Solitalea lacus: one gene and its partners. The protein of the gene in region 2 interacts with the protein of the main gene of each other region in a pairwise test. Links are inferred from orthologs where the notes say so. Each region holds a gene or a part of one and is shown on either strand. Other genes may lie near its edges.

Evidence for each region. Proteins that work in one complex are often made in the same cells at the same time.
Region 1: the proteins of L2B55_RS10675 (region 2) and dnaE interact in binary tests that used the Escherichia coli proteins (3 or more experiments, as listed by UniProt). The link is inferred for Solitalea lacus from one-to-one orthologs.
Region 3: the proteins of L2B55_RS10675 (region 2) and L2B55_RS18015 interact in binary tests that used the Escherichia coli proteins (3 or more experiments, as listed by UniProt). The link is inferred for Solitalea lacus from one-to-one orthologs.

Annotation. Positions count from the first base shown.
Region 1 is NZ_CP091740.1:1,550,436-1,556,124, reverse strand. Bases 510-4,649 are described here. They hold dnaE (DNA polymerase III subunit alpha), read right to left. Parts: upstream 4,268-4,649; coding sequence 710-4,267; downstream 510-709. Other genes in these bases: L2B55_RS06560 (hypothetical protein), read right to left, coding at 4,454-4,649; L2B55_RS06570 (autotransporter outer membrane beta-barrel domain-containing protein), read right to left, coding at 510-563. Also shown: more of L2B55_RS06570, read right to left, coding at 1-509; more of L2B55_RS06560, read right to left, coding at 4,650-4,732; L2B55_RS06555 (TlpA family protein disulfide reductase), read left to right, coding at 5,097-5,689. UniProt on the Escherichia coli protein: DNA polymerase III is a complex, multichain enzyme responsible for most of the replicative synthesis in bacteria. This DNA polymerase also exhibits 3' to 5' exonuclease activity. The alpha chain is the DNA polymerase catalytic subunit.
Region 2 is NZ_CP091740.1:2,519,554-2,524,467, reverse strand. What follows is about bases 1,147-4,020. They hold L2B55_RS10675 (methionine aminotransferase), read left to right. Parts: upstream 1,147-1,947; coding sequence 1,948-3,093; downstream 3,094-4,020. Other genes in these bases: L2B55_RS10670 (amidohydrolase), read left to right, coding at 3,120-3,908; L2B55_RS10680 (ABC transporter substrate-binding protein), read right to left, coding at 1,147-1,815. Outside these bases: L2B55_RS10690 (SatD family protein), read right to left, coding at 1-226; L2B55_RS10685 (hypothetical protein), read right to left, coding at 374-829; more of L2B55_RS10680, read right to left, coding at 859-1,146. UniProt on the Escherichia coli protein: Shows aminotransferase activity with methionine and histidine as substrates, and to a lesser extent also with phenylalanine.
Region 3 is NZ_CP091740.1:4,185,850-4,190,350, forward strand. The notes cover bases 510-3,461. They hold L2B55_RS18015 (cytochrome c oxidase subunit I), read right to left. Parts: upstream 2,968-3,461; coding sequence 1,051-2,967; downstream 510-1,050. Other genes in these bases: L2B55_RS18010 (COX15/CtaA family protein), read right to left, coding at 510-992; L2B55_RS18020 (cytochrome c oxidase subunit II), read right to left, coding at 2,991-3,461. Outside these bases: more of L2B55_RS18010, read right to left, coding at 1-509; more of L2B55_RS18020, read right to left, coding at 3,462-4,208; L2B55_RS18025 (quinol:cytochrome C oxidoreductase), read right to left, coding at 4,225-4,501. UniProt on the Escherichia coli protein: Cytochrome bo(3) ubiquinol oxidase is the terminal enzyme in the aerobic respiratory chain of E.coli that predominates when cells are grown at high aeration.

The DNA of each region.
Region 1 (5,689 bases), 970 kb from region 2 along the record:
AACTCATCATTTGAATTAAAAGATTTATTTTTTGAATATCCTATATTTACAGCCCCAATTCCGGCCTCACAGCTTAATCGTTTAAATGGAAAGAATGCTATACCACCTTGCAAACCAAGACCAACATTAAAATATTTATAATTACTTAGGAGCAGTGATGCATTAGCATCGTAATTATGACTTTTAGCAATCGTTGTTGATAAGTTTGCGGCCCCAAATGCACCAAATTTATTTCCGAACATAAAGTATTGCTTACCAAAGACACCTGCGGTATAATTCTTACTATTTTGATCGGTGCCATTACTTGAATTATCGTACCTAGCATCATTCTTACCAAAACCTGCAAATAGTCCCAATGAAACCTTATCTTTTATAAAATAAGCATAGTCAATGTTAACTGAAAAATTACTTTGATCACTCGTGTATACATTAACTCCACTTACAGTGTAATTACTATTCCTAGAACTAAAACTAAGCCCAATCGATTGATTCCCTTTATTAATTTGTGCATTAGCCGCAATAGATGTTGCAACTAGGACAACAATAGCAAATAGATGTTTCATTTTTGATTACGTTATTTAATAATTAATTATCAAATATTCATTTAAGTAATTAATTCAAAGTAAAGATTTAGTAACAAAAAAGATGTAAACATCAAAAAAGCCTCAATATTTTAATACTGAGGCCATTATTTTTAAAATTCAAAAGACTAATTCAAACTAAAGTTTACATTCTTAAACTTTCCAATCTCACTCATGAAATTGTTATTTGGATCTACTTTTATCGATTTTGAAGGAAGATCTAACACAATCCGTTCAAGTGCATCAATCACATTCAACTTTAGTTTACAATTACCCGGATTAGCTTTACATAATGCTTCCAGATTATCAATAAATTCTAACGTAAGTTCATGCAGTGGAAACGATAGAGTAACATTCTTTGCCATTTTCTCCCGTATTTCCGACAGTAATTGTATGCTTTCCACCTTGAACTCTAAATTATCAGCCTGACCGAAACGAGGTTTAAACGAGCCTCGAACAAATACCAATAGTCCCGACTGGAAGAAGTGTTTATTTTTTAGATAATCCTCTGAAAACATAATCATCCGATGACTACCCGAATAATCTTCGAAAGTGAATCCGCCAAATGGTTTTCCATGTTTGGTTAAACGCTCTTCAGCCGAAGTAATAATACCTGCCACTACCAATGTTCCTGGTTTTGGAGTTGCTAAATCAATTATCTGAGAATTACAGAAATTCTCAATTTCCAGCTTATAATCATCCAAAGGATGGCCGGAAATGTACATTCCAACAACCTCTTTCTCGAAACTCAACTTCTGCAACAAACTCCACTCTTCCGAATCCGGAAGTGGTGGTTCCGGCACATGGGCATCCGCCGTCCCTCCAAACAATGAGTTCTGAGCGCTGTTTTGGTTGGCAACGAAATCGTTTCCGTATTTCACCAGGCGTTCAATACCATTTAATCGATCCGAAATGTTTACACCAAAGTATTGTGCACGATGGTACTCTCCATAGCAATCGAAAGCTCCTGAATACACTAAATTCTCCCATGATTTCTTATTAACCGCACGTAAATTCACTCTTCTGGCAAAATCATAAACCGATTCATAAGGACCATTCTCTTTACGTTCGGTCACCAAACTCTCAATGGCCGCTTCACCCAAACCTTTAATACCCGACAAACCGAAACGAATCTGCCCTTTCTTAGTTGCAGTAAAGTGAAGCGCACTTTCATTCACATCAGGACCCAAAACTGGCACACCGATACGTTTACACTCTTCCATGAAGAAAGTGATCTTATCAATCTGTCCTTTGGTATGAGTTAATACCGAAGCCATATATTCAGCCGGATAATGCGCTTTTAAGTAAGCAGTTTGATAGGCAACGAATGCATAGCAGGTGGAGTGCGATTTATTGAACGCGTAAGATGCAAAGGCCTCCCAGTCAGTCCAAACTTTTTCTAACACTTTGGCATCATGCCCTTTTTCTTTGGCATTATCAATAAACTGCGGTTTCAGTTTATCCAACGTTTTACGGTCTTTTTTACCCATCGCTTTACGCAGCACGTCGGCATCACCTTTGGTAAAGTTGGCAAGTTTCTGCGAAAGCAACATCACCTGCTCCTGATAAACGGTAATCCCATAGGTATCGAAGAGGTATTCCTCCATGTCGGCCAAGTCATATTCTACCGCTTTACGTCCATGTTTACGCTCAATAAAGTCGGGAATGTACTCGATCGGTCCCGGACGATACAGGGCGTTCATGGCAATCAAGTCTTCGAACTTATCGGGCACCAGATCTTTCAGGTATTTCTGCATACCCGGACTCTCAAACTGGAACGTACCATTGGTTTCGCCACGTTGGTAAAGCTCAAAGGTCTTCTGATCATCCAACGGGATATAATCAATATCGAATTCTACTCCATGATTTTCCTTGATCATACGCAACGCATCACGGATAATGGTAAGGGTCTTCAAACCCAAAAAGTCCATCTTGATTACGCCGGCATCTTCAATTACCTTTCCCTCGTACTGCGTAACCAACAGATCAGAATCTTTGGCTACTGCTACGGGAACGATATTCGTTAAATCTTCTGGGGCAATGATGATACCCGCTGCGTGGATACCTGTTCCGCGGATAGAACCCTCCAAAATCAGGGCTTCCTTAATTACTTTAGAACGAAGATCAGATCCTTCACGAATTTCGCGAAGCTGCTTCACGTTCTCTATATCTTCAGGACCAAGTCCCTCTTTATCTTTCAGTGATTTATCCCCATCGATAGGGGCGTTCATCACCCTATCCAAAGAAATACCAGGCTTATCAGGTACGAGTTTGGCCATGGCATTCGAATCGGGCAAAGGTAAATCCAAGGCACGAGCCACGTCTTTGATACTCATCTTGGCGGCCATGGAGCCGTAGGTAATGATTTGTGCTACCTGTGTCTTGCCATATTTATCAACCACATAATCAATCACGCGCTGACGGCCCTCGTCGTCGAAGTCCGTATCAATATCGGGCATTGACTTACGATCGGGATTCAGGAAACGCTCAAACAGGAGATTGTATTTAATCGGGTCAATATTGGTGATACCGATACAATAAGCCACGGCTGAACCCGCAGCTGAACCACGGCCCGGACCAATGAATACGCCCATATCGCGTCCGGCCTTAATGAAATCGGATACGATAAGGAAGTAACCGGCAAATCCCATTGTACGAATGGTATGCAGCTCAAAATTGATACGTTCTTCCTTATCCGGTGTCAGGTCATCTCCATACCGTGCCCTTGCTCCTTCCCAGGTAATATGCTCCAGATATTGCATCTGATCGACAAAGCCCGGTGGAATTGGGAAGTTCGGAAGCAAAATGTCTTGCTTTAGTTTCAGCAGGTCAACCTTATCGACAATCTCATTGGTATTATCAATTGCTTCCGGAATGTCATGAAACAAGGCATTCATCTCTGCCTGAGTTTTGAAGAAGAACTGGTCGTTAGGGAAACCAAAACGATAACCTTTACCACCTTCCTCATCCGTTGCAATTGGAGTCGACTGAATATCACCGGTGTTAATACACAGCAAAATATCATGGGCATTGGCATCTGCCTGATCCACATAGTGCGAATCATTGGATGCAATCACCTTTACATTGTATTTTTTAGCAAAGCGAAGAAGCACTTCGTTCACTTTTACTTGTTCGGGCAGATTATGGCGCTGCAGTTCGATATAATAATCTTCACCGAAAATATCCAACCACCATTTAAATTCCTTTTCTGCTGCTTCTTCGCCCTCATTTAAAATGGCCTGCGGAACCGAAGCCCCAATACAACAGGTAGTAGCAATAAGGTCTTCATGATATTTTAAAATCAATTCCTTATCAATACGAGGCCACTTACTGTATAACCCCTCCATGTATCCATACGAACAAAGCTTGGTAAGATTCTTATAGCCATTGGCGTTTTTGGCAAGGAACAACTGGTGATAGCGCTTATCTTTTTTCTCTTTGGAAAACTTCTTTTCATGACGATCGGCCACTACATAGAACTCACAACCAACAATCGGTTTTACCTTGTTATCATGCTTACCGGCTTCGGCAACGAACTTGAACACGCCGAACATGTTACCATGGTCGGTAATGGCAAGAGCGCGCATGCCGTCATTGGCCGCCTTTTTAAAAAGCTTGGAGATATCCGCAGCTCCATCGAGCAGGGAAAACTGAGTATGTACGTGCAGGTGACTGAATTCAGGCATTTCTTTGAGAGTCCTTGATCAATAATTAAAAGCCTAAAACCTAGACTATCAACCTATTGAAAATTAACAATATCTAAAATAAAGGAATTTCAAAGGTAATGAAAAGCCGGAATTGTTAAGAGGTTGTTGAAAACCTGTTTCAGTTAGCGGGCATCAACCGCTCGCCCATATGTTATCCGTTCCTTCTTATTTGCCTTCCGACTTAGGAGTTGTAGGATGATATTCAATTTCAAACCTGTTTCGTTTCATTTCGAACTCGATTTGAACTTCCGTTATATGATCAACCAAGTTTGCGGCTTCTGTATGCACATCGATTAACTTGTCGTCAAGCTCTTTGTCGCTCAAAGTCATATTATCGATATCCATCTTCGCAATTTTTTGAACCACGGCCGCCTCACTATTTTTCAAATCCTCCATTTCCCGAAGGATTTTATCCATCAGTTCTAATTTTTGAATCGCTTCCATAATCCTCGTTTTTAGTGTTTATCCAGATTTCAGGGATAAGGACTGACTTTCATTACCAACAAACCTGTGCGAGTAATTGTTTCTTAGGCCGGACAAAGAGTTGAAGTCATAAATCTGTATTTTAACTAATTATTATTAATTATTACTTAAATAATTTTGCATTTAACCTGTGGTTAATTATATTCATTCCACATCAATTTCAAAAGGAAAACATTTTTTAACATCTAATCTCAATCGTATGAATAAATAACGAAAATTTCTTATAGATAGAGGAAAAAATTAGCGCTTCAATAAATACCAAACATCTTTATTTTCTGATACTTACAATTTACAGGATACATTTATTTATAACCTAATATTTTTTATGAGACAACTCCTACTGAGTTTTATATTGTTTACCTGTGCGTATACAGTAGCACATGCGCAAATCGCAACAATTGAATTGAATGTCAGAAATGCTAAAAACGATGATGTAACTATAAGCATACCTATTAATCATAATTATTTTGCGGGCAACGAAAGACATGCAAAAATCTCAAATTCGGGAACCTTATCAATTCCACTTAAAGAAGATGAAACCGGCCCGATAACAATAAAGGTATTGGACAAAAAAGCCTTCTTGTATGTACAAAAAGGCAACTCAATAAAAATAAGTTTGGATACCGCTAATAAAACCAATCCTTGGCAATTCGAAGGCAGTAACGCCACCGGACAACATTTTTTAACAGAGAACTTCTTGCCTAAAGGAAGGTACGTATCTCCCATAATGTATGAAGGCTATCAATACTTGACTGATAGCGCTGCTGTTGATGTGGAAGAAAAAATCAATCGCAGACGTTTAAGCACCTTTGCTGAGGAAGAAAAACTATTTAATCAATTTCAAATAGATACCACTTTTTTTAACTATTTAAAAATATCAACTAATTATTACTTTGCTGGGATTACCGCTTATGCAAT
Region 2 (4,914 bases):
ATGATGTGTTTGTTTTTAGAAGATAAGCGCGAGTTTTAATACATTGTTCTAAGGCTAGCCAAGGTTTCTCACTTAAACCTTGAAAGGCATCTCCCCTGAAAATATGAAATTCAATTCCGTCGATTTGGCTTGATAATCCTTTTAGTGTATTCAATAAAAGTTCCCTGTCGGCTTTATCCAAACTAGTTGAATTTACAATATCTGCTGTTAGTACTGCATAAATCATCACTCTAATATAGATTAATTAATCTATAAAGTAAAATTATAGTCTAATTAAACTATAATTAATTATTATAGACTTAATAATCTATAATTTAAAGGTTTTATGAAGAGGAAGAAATGCTTAACAGAACAAATACCGTTGATATTTAGTTTATTCCAATGTTAATCTACTATCATTTGCAATGTCTGTTCTTTTATCAAAATGAAAATCAACATACTTTGCTTCATCTTTAATACCTTTAATGTTTATTTTAACTCTACCCATTTCAAGGTTGTTTTTATCAAATGCTTTTGCAGTTATAGTCCCTTTATAATTTTCATTAAATATTAAATAGGCAGTTAAAATATTGTCAATATTAGATGAATCACCGGAAACAGTCATTTTGCCAAAATCAATACCAACCTTTTTTAACCTAGCATTTATTTCAATTTTAGGTTCAACAGCTTTTTCTACACCTGTTTTTACACCACTACTAAACTCTCCCAAAGCCTGCCCTGCAACGTCTCCTGTTTTATTTATTTTTTCCTTAATCTTATCTGTAGTACAAGAGTTAAAGATTATAAATGAAATGCTAAATAGTAAATAGTGTAGGTTCAACTTTTTCATATTTCGTTTAATTGTCCTTGTATTAAAGTTTACTTTACCTCCTCAAACCCTTCACCCACTTTAATTCCGAATTTGGAAGCAACAGTTGGGTTATATACACGCTTACGAACTTTCACCACTTCAGGTTTGAGATTACTTGTTTTAGGATCTTTTAAATAAGCAACGGCTTGCTCACCCGATTGATACCCCCATTGATACAAATCTGCTCCAAAGGCTGCAACAGCACCACGTTTAACCAAGCCGGCTTCACTAGTAAATACTGGAACATTGGCTTTGTCACAACTTTTTACAATGGTTTCAAAGGAAGCAAACACAGTATTGTCGGGTAAGGCAAAAAAGGCATCCACCTTCTTAGACAATAATGATTCAACAACCAATTGGGTTTCAGCAGAGCTATTTACAGGCAAAACTACCAATTCCATTCCCGAAGCTTTTGATTGTTTAACAATACTATTGTAGGCATCCACAGATTGCGGTTCTGATTGATTGTAAATTGCGGCCAGGCGTTTAACAGATGGTTTTAGGATTTTTATGAGTGCAACTGACGTGTCTATGTAATTCGTAGTTTCATATACTCCATATAAATTTGCAGGCGGATTGCCAGCCTGATCAGTTAAACCAGCCATTTTAGGGCTTGAAGAAACCATCATAAAAATTGGAATGGATCGCTCTCGTTGTGCTGCAGTAATGGTTGGCAAAGTTGCATTAGTCGCAATTAGTTCAACCTTTTCACTAACGGCATAATTTATAGATTGTATAAGCGTTGGGATATTATTTTGTGCATTACTATAAATAATTTCAATATTTTTTTTGTCTTCAAATCCTCCTTTTTTCAATGCATCATAAAAGCCTTGCTTGGCTTGAGCTAAAGTGGCATCTTCAAAGGCATCAACAAAAGCAATTTTGCGCAATTTTGATTTGCTTGAATTTGAAGTACATCCGAATAAAAAAATAACACAGTAAAGTAAAAGAAATCCTTTTTTCATCTGTTTAATTTGTTTTTTATAGTTTAGGCAACGTTTTTAAAAATCTTTTAATAAAAATCATTACGTTAAACATTGGCATATGTTGATGTAAAGATAAATTTTGAAATCAAAAATTCTGTACGCTACTAAAATATGATTGCAATTAATTCTAAACTACCTCAGGTTGGTGCTTCAATTTTTCCTGTTATGACGGGATTGGCAATTGAGTATAAGGCAGTTAATTTAGCTCAAGGGTTTCCTGACTTTCCTACTTCGCCCCAATTAATCAGTTTGGTGAATGACTATATGAAAAAGGGCATGAACCAATATGCCCCACCTGCAGGAATATTGCCTCTCCGCGAGCGCATAGCTGAAATGACCTATAGCTTAACAGGGAAAAATTACTGTGCAGATACAGAAGTGACCATTACTGCCGGAGGTACTCAAGCTATATTTTCTGTAATTGAGGCCTTTATTAGAGATGGTGACGAAGTAATCATTTTTGAGCCTGCTTACGATTGTTATTCGCCAAACATCCGCGTACATGGTGGTATTCCACGGCCTATCGAACTAGCTCCTCCTGATTATAAAATTGACTGGGAGAAAGTAAAAAAGTTGATTTCGCATAAAACACGAATGATTATGCTCAATACTCCACATAATCCTACAGGAACAGTTTTGAGTAAGAGTGATATTGATGAACTCATTAAGATTGTGAAAGGTACCGATATTTTGATTTTGAGCGATGAAGTGTATGAGCATATTATTTTCGACGGTAAAACTCATCATAGTGTTGCAAAATATCCCGAACTGGCAGAACGTAGTTTGATTGTTTCATCATTTGGAAAAACATTTCATACTACAGGTTGGCGTATGGGGTACTTATTAGGTCCGGATTATTTAATGGCTGAAATTCGTAAGTTGCAACAGTTCGCAATTTATACTTGCGTTACCCCTATTCAATATGCCCTCGCCGATTTTATGGCTATCCCTGATAATTACTTAAGTATAAAAGAGATGTATCAGCAAAAGCGAGATTATTTTGCTGGTTTAATGAAAAATACCAAGTTTGATTTGCTACCAGTGGCAGGTTCTTATTTTCAGACGGCTCATTACAACAAAATTTCAGATGAAGGTGATTATGATTTTGCTGTTCGTATAACAAAAGAGTTTGGTGTAGCAACTATTCCTACTTCTGTTTTTTATACAAGTTCAGCTGATCATAAAGTAATCCGTTTTTGTTTTGCTAAAACTGAGGAGACACTGAATAAAGCGGTAGAAAGATTGATGAAAATTTAAGGTTCTTTGATGATCATAACATAAACATGAAATCTAATATAACCATAACTATCATACAAACTGCATTGTATTGGGAGAACATTGATGCCAATTTATCAATGTTGGGGCAAAAAATGCTTGCATTAAAAGAAAAAACAGACCTAATAATTTTACCGGAAATGTTCAGTACCGGTTTTACCATGAATGCATCAATGTTGGCAGAACAAGCCAAAGGTAAAACCGTAAGATGGTTAGCTGAAATGGCTGGCCATATGAACGCCGTAATAACAGGAAGCATAATTGTTGAAGAGCAGAATAAGTTCTACAATCGTTTGGTTTGGATGCGTCCGGATGGCAGTTTTGAAACATATGATAAACGGCATCTTTTTGGTTTAGGTAAAGAGGATGATACCTATGCAGCTGGAGATAAAAAGCTATTGGTTGATCTTAAGGGCTGGAATATATGCCCGATGATTTGTTATGATCTGCGTTTTCCTGTTTGGGCTCGAAATAAAAAAGATAATCCGTATGATTTATATCTGATTGTGGCCAACTGGCCTGAGCGTCGCTCCCTGCATTGGAAAACTCTTTTGCCAGCCAGAGCTATTGAAAATCAGAGTTATGTTGTAGGTGTGAATCGGGTTGGTAATGATGGAAATGAAATTTACCATAGCGGAAATAGTATGATTATTGCTCCTGATGGCGTTGTGTTATATCATAAAGAACATGATGAAGATATGTTTACTTTAGAGCTATCTGGTGAGACCTTGGAATTTGTGCGTAGAGCATTTCCCTTTTTAAAAGATCAGGACGATTTTAATATAAAGAGAGTGTAAGCACTATCCAGTGATAAAAACGAAAAAGGGCAATTTTACAATTGCCCAGGCTCTTGGTTTTGATTAAATTATGCCTTTTACAAGGCTAATGTTTTGTGTTTCAGTATAATAAATTAATCCTCTTTTTGAAAGAAGGATTAAGTATTTAGCTTTGAGAACAACTACGACAACAAGTGCCGCAGTTGTAACTATGAAGAAAAGAAGGTTATTTTATTCCTTTTAAAATCCCCTACTGGGATTAAGACAAATATCCTCATTCTTACCACCCAAACAAATGGACTATGCAAGGGAATTCATGTACTTTTCATACGATTTTCGCCGTGATTCTAATCGTTATATGTTAATTATCAGGTATTTATATTTAGTGGTAAGGTTTTTATAGTAAGAAAACAAATGAGAATGTAACTTATTTATACGAACGAAGGGCAATTGTATAATTGCCCTTGATCTTGGTCTTTCGGTTAAATTATGCCTTATGGCTAATATTTTGTTTTTCTTACTTAAAAAACAACTACGACAACGAGTGCCGCAGTTGTTACTATGAAGAAAATTTGATTAATTGTCTAATTATCAACTTTTTGTACTGATGCAAATTTCCCCTTAATTGCCTTTTGAATCAATGGACTATGCTAGGGAATGCATGTACTTTTCACACGATTTTTGGTGTAGTTATAATTTTATACATTCATTATCAAATAGTTGTGATTTAATGATTAGGTTTTTATGGGAAGAAAACAAATGAGAATGTAATTTATTTAGACGAACAAAGGGCAATTGTAAAATTGCCCTTCTTGGTTTTTCGGTTAAATTATGCCAATGGCTAATATTTTGTGTTTCTTACTTTAAAAAACAACTACGACAACGAGTGTCGCAGTTGTATCTATGAAGAAAATTTATTAATGGTCTTATTATCAGTTGTTTGTATTGATGCAAATTTCATCTTAATTACCTTTTGAATCAATGGACTATGCGAGGGAATGCATGTACTTTTAATATGATTTTTGAT
Region 3 (4,501 bases), 1.7 Mb from region 2 along the record:
AAAACAAGATGCATTGTTTGAAAAGCTGGCGGTAAAGCCATCCAAGCCAAAACAACACCCGTTAAAATCTGTGCAAAAACTAAAAACAGATTGTATTTGATCAACTTTGCAACCGCATTATCAGTATTCTTTCTTATTTGATAAAACAGAAGACCTGTTATTACCACAACAAGAATAGCTAACTCCCGATGTGAGTAAAACAAAAAACCTACACGGTTTACCCATTGCTCTCTTCCAGCATAGTTTAACACAGCTGCAATCTCATCAATAGTCTCACGAACCTGAGTTCCTATTAACATTTGAACTATTGTTAATGCTAGAAGCACCCCGATTAACCACTTCACACGCTTGAGGTTTACTCCAATGAAATCATCAGAGGCAAATTTGCGAGCTCTGGCTTCCTCATAGATAAATATGTATAAAGCCAAAATCACCATTGCAACAAACATATGTATAGTAACCATGTATGTTTTAAGGTTACTTTCAACCACTTTTGCACCCAGCCAACCCTGAAAACCAATTAAAAAAAGGTTAAACAGACTCCACCAAAAAACGCTGCGTTTATTACCTCTTAAAAAGGTACGGGCAAAGAAAACGGTAACAATAGCTCCCAAACCTAAAAGAACGCCAGTAAGTCGATTTACATACTCGGTCCAGGTATGATACACATTAAATTTTGCATAATCATGCTTAGTGTATTTCTCCCAATCGCTGGGATTAAACTCTTTTCCGGTTGTAAAATCTTGCTTTGCTTTATACAGTGCCTCGTTCCAAATTACGATGTACCCTTTTTTAAAGAATTTACCTTCTGAAAAGGTTAATTCATCAACTGTAGTTGGCGGAACGAAATGACCAAAACATTTAGGCCAATCGGGACACCCCATACCTGAACCCGTACTTCTTACCACTCCACCAGCAATAATAACCAGATAAGTAAGGATAAGTGTTACTAAACAAACGGATAAGAACTTTCTTTCGGAACGATTCTGCATTGTTTGGATAAAAGTTTAGGTAGCGACTCAAACTTGGCCACTACCTAAATTTTCATTATTAGTTAGTCTCAGAAGCTTTTTGCTCTTGTGAGACTGTTAAAATTTTCGGCTGATAAAACTCGTGCACAAATTGTGATTCATCACCATGATAACCAAAATCATGCGGAGTATTAGAGCTAATTGTTTCTGATAATGACACAGTTTGAGGGATGAAATCTTTTTCAGCACCTGGTTTACTGTAATCATATGGCCAACGGTAAACTGCAGGAATTTCACCTGGCCAGTTGCCGTGGAAGTGCTCAACAGGAGTAGTCCACTCTAGCGTATTTGATTCCCAAGGATTTTGAGGAGCACGTTTACCTTTGAAAATATTTACAAAGAAGTTGTATAAGAACAATACTTGAGCAATAGCACCTAAGATAGCTGCAATTGTAATGAATTTGTTCAATGATAACCACTTAGTAAACATTTCAAACTCAGTAAAGGTATAATAACGACGAGGAACGCCATCTAAGCCCATAAAGTGCATTGGGAAGAATACCAGGTAAGCCGAAATAAAGGTTAACCAGAAGTGTAAATAACCTAATTTGGCATCCATCATCTTACCAAACAATTTAGGATACCAGTGGTAAACACCTGCAAGCATACCAAAGATCGCAGAACAACCCATTACAATATGGAAGTGGGCAACTACGAAATAAGTATCATGTAAGTTGATATCCATTGAAGGGTTACCTAACCACAAACCGGTAACACCACCAGAGATAAAGAATGATACCAAACCAATAGCGAACAACATAGCTGGAGTGAAACGGATGTTACCTTTCCACAAGGTTGCCAGGTAGTTAAAAGTCTTTACTGCAGATGGTACCGCAATGATCAAGGTAGTGAACATGAACACCGATCCTAAGAAAGGATTCATACCCGTTACGAACATGTGGTGACCCCATACGATAAATGAAAGGAACGAGATACCTAATAATGAACCAATCATTGCACGGTAACCGAAAATTGGTTTACGCGCATTAGTTGCAATAATTTCAGAAGTAAGACCCAATGCAGGCATGATGATGATATAAACCTCAGGGTGACCCAAGAACCAGAACAAGTGCTGGAACAAAATTGGGCTACCTCCGGTATTTGGCAACGCCTCACCACCGATATAAATATCTGAAAGGTAGAAACTGGTACCAAAGCTACGGTCAAAAATCAACAAAATAACAGCAGCGAATAATACAGGGAAAGATAATAAACCTAATACTGCAGTTAACAAGAATGCCCAAATAGTTAACGGCATGCGAGTCATTGACATACCTTTAGTACGCATATTCAATATGGTACTGATATAGTTAATCCCACCCATCAATGATGAAGCAACGAACATTGCCATTGAGATTAACCACAAAGTCATACCTGTACCTGAACCAGGCATAGCTTTCGGTAATGCCGATAATGGAGGATAAATCGTCCATCCTGGACCTGCAGGACCGGTTTCTACGAAGAACGATGACACCATAACAACACTGGCCATGAAGAAGAACCAGTATGAAAGCATGTTCATAAACGGAGAGGCCATATCACGGGCACCTACCTGATAAGGAATTAGCAGGTTAGAGAAAGTACCGCTTAAGCCGGCCGTTAATACAAAGAATACCATGATGGTACCGTGAATGGTTACCAACGACAGGTAAAATGATGGATTTAGGCGACCACCTTCACCCCATTTACCTAAAATAACTTCAAATAATGGAAATTCTTTATCTGGCCATGCCAATTGAATACGGAAGATGATTGAAAATATCATTCCAATAACACCCATAATGATACCGGTGATAAGGAATTGTTTGGCAATCATCTTATGGTCCATACTAAAAACATATTTAGACCAAAATGTTTCATGGTGATGCCCGTGAGCATCGTGGCCATGAACATCGTGATGATGAACTGCCTCAGGAGAAATAACTTGAGAAGCCATGATTATATTATTATTCGCTCTAATTACTTAATATTAATTGCCAATGTTTTGCTTGCAGCTGCTGTATCAGTTTTTGATGAATCAGCAGGAGCTGCAGGTGTTTCTGCTGGTGCAGCTGGAGCTGGTTTCTCATTCTTTTTCACCCAGAAAGGTGTTTGAGTTTTTAACCATGCTCTGTATTCTTTATCACTTACTACTTTAATCACAAACTTCATATTGAAGTGTGACGCTCCACAAATTTTGTTACAGTACAACAAGTAATCAAAATTAGGGTCATTTACTTTCGAACGCATCTCATTGGTAGTGATGGTTGGAGTAAAAGTAAAGTAAGTATTCATACCTGGTACACAGTTCATTTGAACACGGAAGTGAGGCATATATGCAGAGTGAATCACATCCTTAGCTCCAAATTGGAATTGAACTGTTTTATTTACTGGCAATACAATTTCTTGAGGGAAAAAGTCATCATGAGATTTTTGGTCATCAAACTTAACACCCAACACGTTATCTCCGCCAATTAAACGGTAGTTACGAGGACCTAACTCATTATCTTTACCTGCATAACGAACAGTCCATTTAAATTGCTCTGCTACTGCTTCAACTTTAATGGCGTCTTTCAAATTCGAAGGATACATAATGCCAGTCCACGTTTTCCATCCAAAGAACACCAAAATACTCAGTACGATAGCCGGAACCAAGGTCCAAACTTTCTCTAAGTTGTCGTTGTGAGGATAGTAGTAAGCAGTTCTGTTTTTACGGGCTCTGTATAAATACACATAAGTAAACAATACAATGTGTGTTAATAAAAATACCGTAAAAGTAATATAGAATGTTACGTGTAATAAATTATCGGTTTTAACGCCATGGGCAGAAGCTGGTTCAGGCAAAAGCATTTTACCATGATGAACTATCTCCCAAAATGCACCGTATAAACCTAAGAAACCGATAACAAGGAATAAAGTGGCATGTATAGAGTTCCAGTTAATTCCTTTTTTCTTTCCGGTAGCGGAAGCTGTTAATTCATAAACTTTTAAGGCTTTACCAACAACGCTCAAAATGAAACCGGCAGCAATAAATATTAGTATGTAAAGTGCTACGGTTAACCACATTTCGGTACGTGCAGCAGCTTTTGCAGCCTCGGCACCTGCATCAGCAGTTGCAGCCTGGGCCATTGCCACATTGGTATACAATGTAGCAACGGCTGCAGAAGCAAAAAATGATATTTTTTTAAGTATCGACATAGTCAATTTATAACGATTAGATATTTGGAATATGGTGGTGAGTACTCTCTTCTAAATATGGGTGATTTTTAGGAGCCATTGGCGCTTTGCTCAATCCTCTTAACATAAAGAATACGAACAGGCCTGCAAATCCAATTAAAGTACCGAACTCGTAGTAGCTGAAACCACGGTGAACTCCTAAAGTTCCTGGCATCACCATAATGTAATAATCTAACCAGTGACCAAGCAAAATGATAATAGCTGCAATTTTCATTACTTTGAAATTACGTTTGTTATCACTTGTCATTAATAAT